Regions from separate parts of the Streptococcus sp. 151470009-6 genome, predicted to be linked through region 1. Evidence: predicted binding sites of a transcription regulator. Region 1 holds the regulator's gene; the other holds the start of a gene.
The links. Region 1 encodes CtsR, which represses protease genes until heat stress. Its sites were predicted from a motif close to TTGGTCAAAAAAGGTCAAANA; they were not measured.
Positions count from the first base shown of each region.

Region 1 (4,567 bases):
ACACAGCTACAAATGCTGCAGACGGTACTGTGACTTTCAAAGAAATTGAGTTCAAAACAGCAGGTGACTACACTTACACTATCACTGAAAAAGCAGGTAGTGAAGGGGGTGTGACATACGACACTGCTAAACACGAAGTTAAGGTAAAAGTTACAGATAACGGTCAAGGCCAACTTGTTGCAGCTGTTACAGGTGACAACCCAACCTTCACCAACACTTATAAAGCAGCTACAACAAGTGCTACTATCACGGCTACTAAAGTCTTGAATGGTAAAGCCCTTGAAGCAGGTAAATATGAGTTTGAACTTAAAGAAGGTGACAAAGTAATCGGAACAGCGACAAACGCAGCAGACGGTACTGTTACTTTCGAAGATATCAAGTACGCAGCAGCAGGCAACCACACATACACTATCACTGAAAAAGCAGGTAGTGAAAAAGGTGTGACATATGACACTGCTAAACACGAAGTTAAGGTAGCAGTTACAGATAACGGTGCAGGCCAACTTGTTGCGACTGTAACTGATAACAACCCAACTTTCACCAATACTTATAAAGCAGCTACAACAAGTGCAACTATTACAGCTAAGAAAGTCTTGGATGGTAAAGCTCTAGAAGCTGACAAATATGAGTTTGAACTTAAAGAAGGTGACGAAGTCGTCGCAACAGCTAAAAATGCTGCAGACGGTACGGTTACTTTCAAAGATATTGAGTACAAAGAAGCAGGCGACCACACATACACTATCACTGAAAAAGCAGGTAGCGAAGCAGGTGTGACATACTCAACAGAATCTCACACAGTTAAAGTGACTGTAGTAGATAACGGTCAAGGTCAATTGGTTGCGACTGTAGAAAATGCGGATGCAGAACGTGTCTTCACTAACACTTATAAAGCAGCTTCAACAAGCGCGACAATCAAAGCTAAGAAAGTCTTGAATGGTAAAGAACTTGTAGCTGATGCATATACTTTCGAATTGAAAGAAAAAGATGCAGTTGTAGCTACGGCTAAGAATACTGCTTCAGGCGAAGTTGCCTTTAAGGTTGACTACACAGAAGCAGGCGAGCACACTTACACTATCACTGAAAAATCAGGAACAGAAGCAGGTGTGACTTACTCAACTGAATCTTACACAGTTAAAGTGAATGTAGTAGATAACGGTCGAGGTCAATTGGTTGCGACTGTAGAAAATGCGGATGCAGAACGTCCATTCACAAACGTTTATAAAGCCGCTGAAACAGATGCTGTAATCAAAGCAACTAAGAAGATTACAGGTAAAGAACTTGTAGCTGATGCTTATACTTTCGAATTGAAAGAAAACGATGCAGTTGTAGCTACGGCTACGAATACTGCTTCAGGAGAAGTTGCCTTTAAGGTTACCTATACAGAAGCAGGAGAGCACACTTACACTATCACTGAAAAAGAAGGTAGCGAAGCAGGTGTGACATACGATACTGCTACACATAAAGTGACAGTTGAAGTTGTTGATAACGGTGCAGGCAAACTTGTTGCGACTGTAACTGACAACAACCCAACCTTCACAAACACTTATGTTGCGTCTTCAACACAAGTAACTTTCACAGCTAAGAAAGTCTTGAACGGTAAAGGTAAAGAACTTGCAGCAGGTCAGTTTAAGTTTGAACTTAAACAAGGTGACACAGTCGTTGAGACAGCTACAAATGCTGCAGACGGTACTGTTACTTTCAAAGCAATTGATTTCGCAACAGCAGGAGAGCACACTTACACTATTACTGAAGTAAAAGGTGACGATACGAATATCAAATATGATGAAAATTCTTACAAAGTGACAGTAACAGTGACAGATAATGGTGCAGGTCAACTTGTAACAGAAGTTACAGGTAACAACCCAACAATCACTAACACGTATACTGAACCGAAAAAAGAAGAACCTAAGGAAGAACCTAAGGGTGAACAACCTAAGGGAGATTTGCCAAACACTGGTGGAGCAGACTTTACAGCATTCTCTACTATTCTTGGTCTAGTTCTTGCAGCTTTGGCAGGACTTGTATACCGTGCTAAAAAAGTTGACTAATCTTAACTTTGAATAAAGCAAAATGATGGTGACCGTTTTACGGTCCCATCTTTTTGTTTTTGGATATTTTATAATAATCTTCGCAACTTGCTCCCTTTTCCTTTAAAAAAATCAAAAATTTCGGTATAATAGTCAAAGATAGTCAAGGTTCAAAGAAGGAGTTTGATTTACTATGAGATTTAAAAATACATCAGATCATATCGAAGCCTATATCAAGGCAATTTTAGACCAATCTGGTATCGTGGAATTGCAGCGGAGTCAGTTGGCGGATACCTTTCAGGTTGTGCCGAGTCAGATCAACTATGTCATCAAGACACGTTTTACTGAAAGCAGAGGATACTTGGTTGAGAGTAAGCGTGGTGGCGGAGGCTACATTCGCATAGGACGGATTGAGTTTTCCAATCATCATGAGATGCTCCGCGATTTGCTGTACTCGATTGGTGAGCGAGTTAGTCAGGAGATTTATGAGGATATTCTCCAGCTTTTGGTGGAGCAGGACTTGATGACCAAGCAGGAGATGACCTTGCTGACTTCTGTAGCAACGGATCGTGTCCTAGGGGAAGAATCCTCAGTTGTCCGTGCCAATATGCTCCGACAGCTATTACAAGAGGTAGATAGAAAAGAGAAGTAAGATGAACTATTCAAAAGCATTGAATGAATGTATCGAGAGTGCCTACATGGTTGCGGGCCATTTTGGAGCTCGTTACCTAGAGTCTTGGCATCTATTGATTGCCATGTCTAATCACAGTTACAGTGTGGCAGGGGCGACTCTAAATGATTATCCTTATGAAATGGACCGTTTAGAAGAGGTTGCTTTAGAACTGACTGAAACGGACTATAGCCAAGACGAAACCTTTACGGAATTGCCCTTTTCCCATCGTTTGGAGGTTCTCTTTGCAGAAGCAGAGTATGTGGCCTCAGTGGTCCATGCTAAGGTGCTAGGGACAGAGCATGTCCTCTATGCGATTTTGCATGATGGCAATGCCTTGGCAACTCGCATTTTGGAGAGAGCAGGCTTTTCTTATGAAGACCAGAAAGATCAGGTCAGAATTGCTGCTCTTCGTCGCAATTTAGAGGAACGTGCAGGTTGGACAAGAGAAGACCTTAAGGCTTTGCGTCAACGCCATCGCACGGTAGCAGACAAGCAAAATTCCATGGCCAATATGATGGGCATGCCTCAGAATCCAAGTGGCGGTCTAGAGGACTACACGCATGACCTGACGGAGCAAGCGCGCTCTGGCAAGTTAGAGCCAGTTATCGGTCGTGACAAGGAAATCTCACGTATGATTCAGATTTTGAGTCGGAAGACCAAGAACAATCCTGTCTTGGTTGGAGATGCTGGTGTCGGAAAAACAGCTCTGGCCCTTGGCCTTGCCCAGCGTATTGCTAGTGGGGATGTACCTGCGGAAATGGCCAAGATGCGCGTTTTGGAGCTTGATTTGATGAATGTTGTTGCGGGGACACGTTTCCGTGGAGATTTTGAAGAGCGCATGAACAATATCATCAAGGATATCGAAGAAGATGGTAAAGTAATCCTCTTTATTGATGAACTTCACACCATCATGGGTTCTGGTAGCGGTATTGATTCGACTCTAGATGCGGCCAATATCTTGAAGCCAGCCTTGGCACGTGGAACTTTGAGAACGGTTGGTGCAACTACTCAGGAAGAATACCAAAAACACATCGAAAAGGATGCTGCCCTTTCTCGTCGTTTTGCCAAAGTGACGATTGATGAGCCAAGTCTAGCTGATAGCATGACTATTTTGCAAGGTTTGAAGGCTACCTATGAGAAACACCACCGTGTGAAAATCACAGATGAAGCTGTCGAAACAGCTGTTAAGATGGCACATCGTTACCTGACCAGTCGTCACTTGCCAGACTCTGCTATCGACCTCTTGGATGAGGCAGCAGCAACTGTGCAAAACAAATCCAAGCATGTGATAATGGACGAATCCGACTTGAGTCCAGCTGACAAGGCCTTGATGGATGGCAAGTGGAAACAAGCAGGCCAGCTAATCGCAAAAGAGCAGGAAGTCCCTGTCTATAAAGACTTGGTAACAGAATCTGATATTTTAACCACTTTGAGCCGTTTGTCAGGAATTCCAGTTCAAAAACTGACACAAACGGATGCCAAGAAATACCTGAATTTGGAAGCGGAACTGCACAAACGTGTCATCGGTCAAGATCAAGCTGTTTCAAGTATTAGCCGTGCCATTCGCCGCAATCAGTCTGGTATTCGCAGTCACAAGCGTCCGATTGGTTCCTTTATGTTCCTAGGGCCGACAGGAGTCGGCAAGACCGAATTGGCAAAGGCTCTGGCAGAAGTTCTCTTTGATGACGAATCAGCCCTTATCCGCTTTGATATGAGTGAGTATATGGAGAAATTTGCGGCCAGCCGTCTCAATGGAGCTCCTCCAGGCTATGTGGGCTACGAAGAAGGTGGGGAGTTGACTGAGAAGGTTCGCAACAAACCATACTCCGTTCTCCTCTTTGATGAGGTAGAGAAGGCCCACCCAGAC
Region 1 is NZ_JBSEZF010000003.1:9,038-13,604, forward strand. Features, by position in the region: gene ACUW6H_RS05135 (Spy0128 family protein) at 1-2,048, shown strand, start outside; gene ACUW6H_RS05140 (CtsR family transcriptional regulator) at 2,221-2,679, shown strand; gene ACUW6H_RS05145 (ATP-dependent Clp protease ATP-binding subunit) at 2,681-4,567, shown strand, end outside.

Region 2 (4,567 bases), on a different contig from region 1:
GCACCAGTTCCACCGGCTCCAACAGCTACATCAGCAACACTTGCGTTTACGAAAGAATTGACTGGTCGTGCTTTGGTTGATGGTGAATTCCAATTTGAATTGTATGAAGGTACAAAACTACTTGATACAAAAACAAACCAAGGTGGAAAAGTAACATTTAATGCAATCAACTATGATGCAGAAGGTGTTCATACTTATACTGTAAAAGAAGTGAATGCCGGAGCAACTGGTATTACTTACGACACAGAAAAGACTGCAGTGGTAACAGTAACCAAAGATGCAGCAACAAATGCCTTGAAGGCAACTGTTGAATACCCAGCAGGTAGTGTCTTCACGAATAGCTTCAAAGCACCAGCAGTAGAAGCTACGATTGAAGCAACTAAGAAACTTGAAGGTAAAGAACTTGCGGCTGATGCTTATACTTTCGAATTGAAAGAAAATGGTGCAGTTGTAGCAGAAGCTAAGAATACTGCTGAAGGTAAAGTAGCCTTTGTTCGTTCATTCGAAGAAGCAGGTACTCACACTTATACCTTGGTTGAAAAAGTTGGTACTGAAGAGGGTGTTGAATATGATAAGACTGAGCACACTGTAACAGTCACTGTAGTTGCGGATGGTCAAGGTCTCTTGACTGCGACTGTTTCGTATGCGGATGGTAAAGCAGTTGTATTTACAAATAAATACACTGTTCCAAACCCAACACCGGATCCAAACCCAGCACCAAATCCAAATCCAACACCGGATCCAAACCCAGCACCAAATCCAAATCCAACACCGGATCCAAACCCAACACCAAATCCAAATCCAACACCGGATCCAGCACCAACACCGGATCCAACACCAGATCCGGCACCAACGCCAGATCCAAATGAACCAGGAACAAAACCAAATGTTCCAGGACAAAAAGAGGAACCAAAACCAACACCTCCAGCTACGGAGACTAAAGGTAAAGCTGAACTTCCAAAAACAGGTGAAGCAACATCTATCTTCTCAGCAATTGGATTTGTAGTCTTGGCATTGAGTGGACTGGTATTCTTCGTAAAACGTAAAGCTTAAGCTTTTGTAGAAGAAACATGAAACTTGGTAAGTGAGAATTCTACTTCTCTCTTAAACTTGATAGAGAAAGTCTCTAGAAAATTTATTTTCTAGGGGCTTTTTTTGTGTTTCAAAAAATTTTTTAAAAATAGTCAAATTTGGTCAAAAGTTATTGACTTTTACTGACTAATGTGATATAGTAGAAACATAAGGAAAATGAATTCCTTAAAAAACTCATTTTCAAGAAATTAGTCTTTGAGAATGAGCTATAGAATCCCAAGAAAGGGGTGAAGCCTATGTTTAATCTAACAGACTTTGAAAAGAAGATGATAAAAGGCTTATGTAAAAAAGAAAAACCAGAAATTATACGTAGAGTAGCTAGTTAGCTAGTCTAAAATTTTTAAAACAAAGGTCAAAGTTAGTCAATATCAGAGATCGTAAATAATCAATATTAAACGAGGTAAAAAATATGAACAACAACTTTAATAACTTTAACAACATGGATGATTTATTTAACCAATTGATGGGTGGTATGCGAGGATACAGTTCTGAAAACCGTCGCTACTTGATTAATGGACGTGAAGTGACACCTGAGGAATTTGCTCATTATCGTGCAACTGGGAAATTACCAGGAAATGCAGAAGTTGATGGACAAATGCAACAACAGGCTTCAGGTATGAAACAAGACGGTGTCCTTGCTAAACTAGGTCGTAACTTGACTGCAGAAGCTCGTGAGGGCAAATTGGATCCTGTTATCGGACGAAATAAGGAAATTCAAGAAACATCTGAAATCCTCTCACGTCGTACTAAGAACAATCCTGTTCTGGTCGGAGATGCAGGTGTTGGTAAGACTGCAGTTGTCGAAGGTCTAGCGCAAGCCATTGTGAACGGAGATGTTCCAGCTGCTATTAAGAACAAGGAAATCATTTCCATTGATATCTCAGGTCTTGAGGCTGGTACTCAATACCGTGGTAGCTTTGAAGAAAATGTGCAAAATCTAGTCAACGAAGTGAAAGAAGCAGGGAATATTATCCTCTTCTTTGATGAAATTCACCAAATCCTCGGTGCTGGTAGTACTGGTGGAGATAGTGGATCTAAAGGGCTTGCGGATATTCTCAAGCCAGCTCTCTCCCGTGGTGAGTTGACTGTTATTGGGGCAACAACTCAGGACGAATACCGTAACACGATTTTGAAGAATGCGGCTCTTGCTCGTCGTTTCAACGAAGTCAAGGTCAATGCTCCTTCGGCAGAGGATACCTTTAAAATCCTTCAAGGAATTCGTGACCTCTATCAACAACACCACAATGTTATCTTGCCTGATGAAGTCTTGAAAGAAGCAGTGGATTATTCGATTCAATACATTCCACAACGCAGCTTGCCTGATAAGGCTATCGACCTTGTCGATGTAACGGCTGCTCACTTGGCAGCTCAACATCCAGTAACAGATGTTCATGCTGTTGAACGTGAAATTGAGGCAGAAAAAGACAAGCAAGAGAAAGCTGTTGAGGCAGAAGATTTTGAAGCAGCTCTTAATGCCAAGACTCGCATTGCAGAATTGGAGAAAAAAGTCGAAAACCACACAGAAGATATGAAAGTGACTGCCACTGTCAATGATGTGGCCGAATCTGTGGAACGAATGACAGGTATTCCAGTATCTCAAATGGGAGCGTCAGACATCGAGCGTCTCAAGGATATGGCTCATCGTTTGGAACACAAGGTTATCGGTCAAGATAAGGCAGTAGAAGCAGTGGCTCGTGCTATCCGTCGTAACCGTGCTGGTTTTGATGAAGGCAATCGCCCAATCGGTAGCTTCCTCTTTGTAGGTCCAACTGGGGTTGGTAAGACCGAGCTCGCTAAGCAATTGGCATTGGATATGTTTGGAACCAAGGATGCGATCATCCGCTTGGATATGTCTGAATACAGTGACCGCACAGCTGTATCTAAGCTAATCGGTACAACAGCTGGTTATGTGGGGTATGATGACAATAGCAATACCTTGACAGAACGAGTTCGTCGTAATCCTTACTCTATCATTCTCTTGGACGAAATTGAAAAGGCTGATCCTCAAGTAATCACCCTTCTCCTCCAAGTCTTGGATGATGGTCGTTTGACTGATGGTCAAGGAAATACAGTGAACTTCAAGAACACGGTCATTATCGCGACATCAAATGCTGGATTTGGCTATGAAGCCAACTTGACAGAAGATGCGGATAAGCCAGAATTGATGGATCGTTTGAAACCATTCTTCCGTCCAGAGTTCCTTAACCGCTTTAACGCAGTTATCGAGTTCTCACACTTGAATAAGGAAGATCTTTCTAAGATTGTGGACTTGATGTTGGCTGAGGTCAACCAAACCTTGGCTAAGAAAGACATTGATTTAGAAGTCAGCCAAGCGGCTAAGGACTTTATCACTGAAGAAGGCTATGATGAAGTCATGGGTGTTCGTCCTCTACGTCGTGTAGTTGAACAACAAATCCGTGATAAGGTGACGGACTTCCACTTGGATCACCTAGATGCCAAACATCTGGAAGCAGATATGGAAGATGGCGTTTTGGTCATTCGAGAAAAAGCCTAACTTAAGATTTTGAGAATAAAAAAAGAAGGAACTAGCTAAAAAGCTGGTTCCTTTGTTTTGTTTAGATGATATGGCGTTCAAAGGCATCATCTGAGATTCCTTGTTCCAGGATGAGTTTCGCCCATTCTTTAGCAGAAAAGAGGCTGTGGTCCTTGTAGTTTCCGCAAGATTCGATGGTTGTTCCAGGAACATCTTCCCAAGTAGTGGTTTCAGCAATTTCCTTGAGTGAGTCCTTGATGACAGCTGCAATCTCAGCACTGGTGTGACGTCCCCACATAATCATATGGAAACCAGTACGGCAACCAAATGGTGAACAGTCAATCATGCCGTCAATGCGGGTACGGATGAGTTTGGCTAAGAGGTGCTCGATGGTGTGAAGGCCAGCGGTAGGGATAGAGTCTTCATTTGGTTGCACCAAGCGAATATCAAAGTTGGAGATAACATCTCCCTTTGGCCCTGTTTCTTCCCCAATCAAGCGGACATAGGGTGCTTTAACAATGGTGTGGTCAAGTTCAAAACTTTCAACAATCACTTCTTTTGACATGGTAAATCCTTTCAGTTTTCTTCTTTCATTATATCATAAAGACTGCTCTTGAAACAGAGAGAAAACCTCTCCAAGAAAGGAGAGGTTTGAATTTTTATTTCCGATATAGGCGATCGTATTGGTAGTAAGGGTCAAAGGTTACGTTGATACCCAATTTGCGAAGGACATTCTTGTCTTCATCGGTCAAGATGATGGTTGAGTGGGCTTCACTTCCTTTTAGATTACCCAGTTCTTTCATGGCACGCGCGGCGTCAGGGTTTTCCATAGCTGTGATGGCAAGTGCAATCAAAATTTCATTTGAATGCAGGCGCGGATTGCGGCTACCTAGATGATTGATTTTAAGTCCTTGAATTGGTTTAACAACCTCAGGCTCAATCAATTTTACTTCCTTGTCGATAGTAGCAGATTTCTTAATG
Region 2 is NZ_JBSEZF010000004.1:93-4,659, forward strand. Features, by position in the region: partial or broken gene ACUW6H_RS06215 (Spy0128 family protein) at 1-1,053, shown strand, start outside; gene ACUW6H_RS06220 (ATP-dependent Clp protease ATP-binding subunit) at 1,502-3,607, shown strand; gene ACUW6H_RS06225 (S-ribosylhomocysteine lyase) at 3,669-4,151, opposite strand; gene ACUW6H_RS06230 (DUF1846 domain-containing protein) at 4,246-4,567, opposite strand, start outside.
Region 2: a site for CtsR is predicted at 1,202-1,222, ahead of ACUW6H_RS06220 (ATP-dependent Clp protease ATP-binding subunit). Genes of this name have one in related genera too.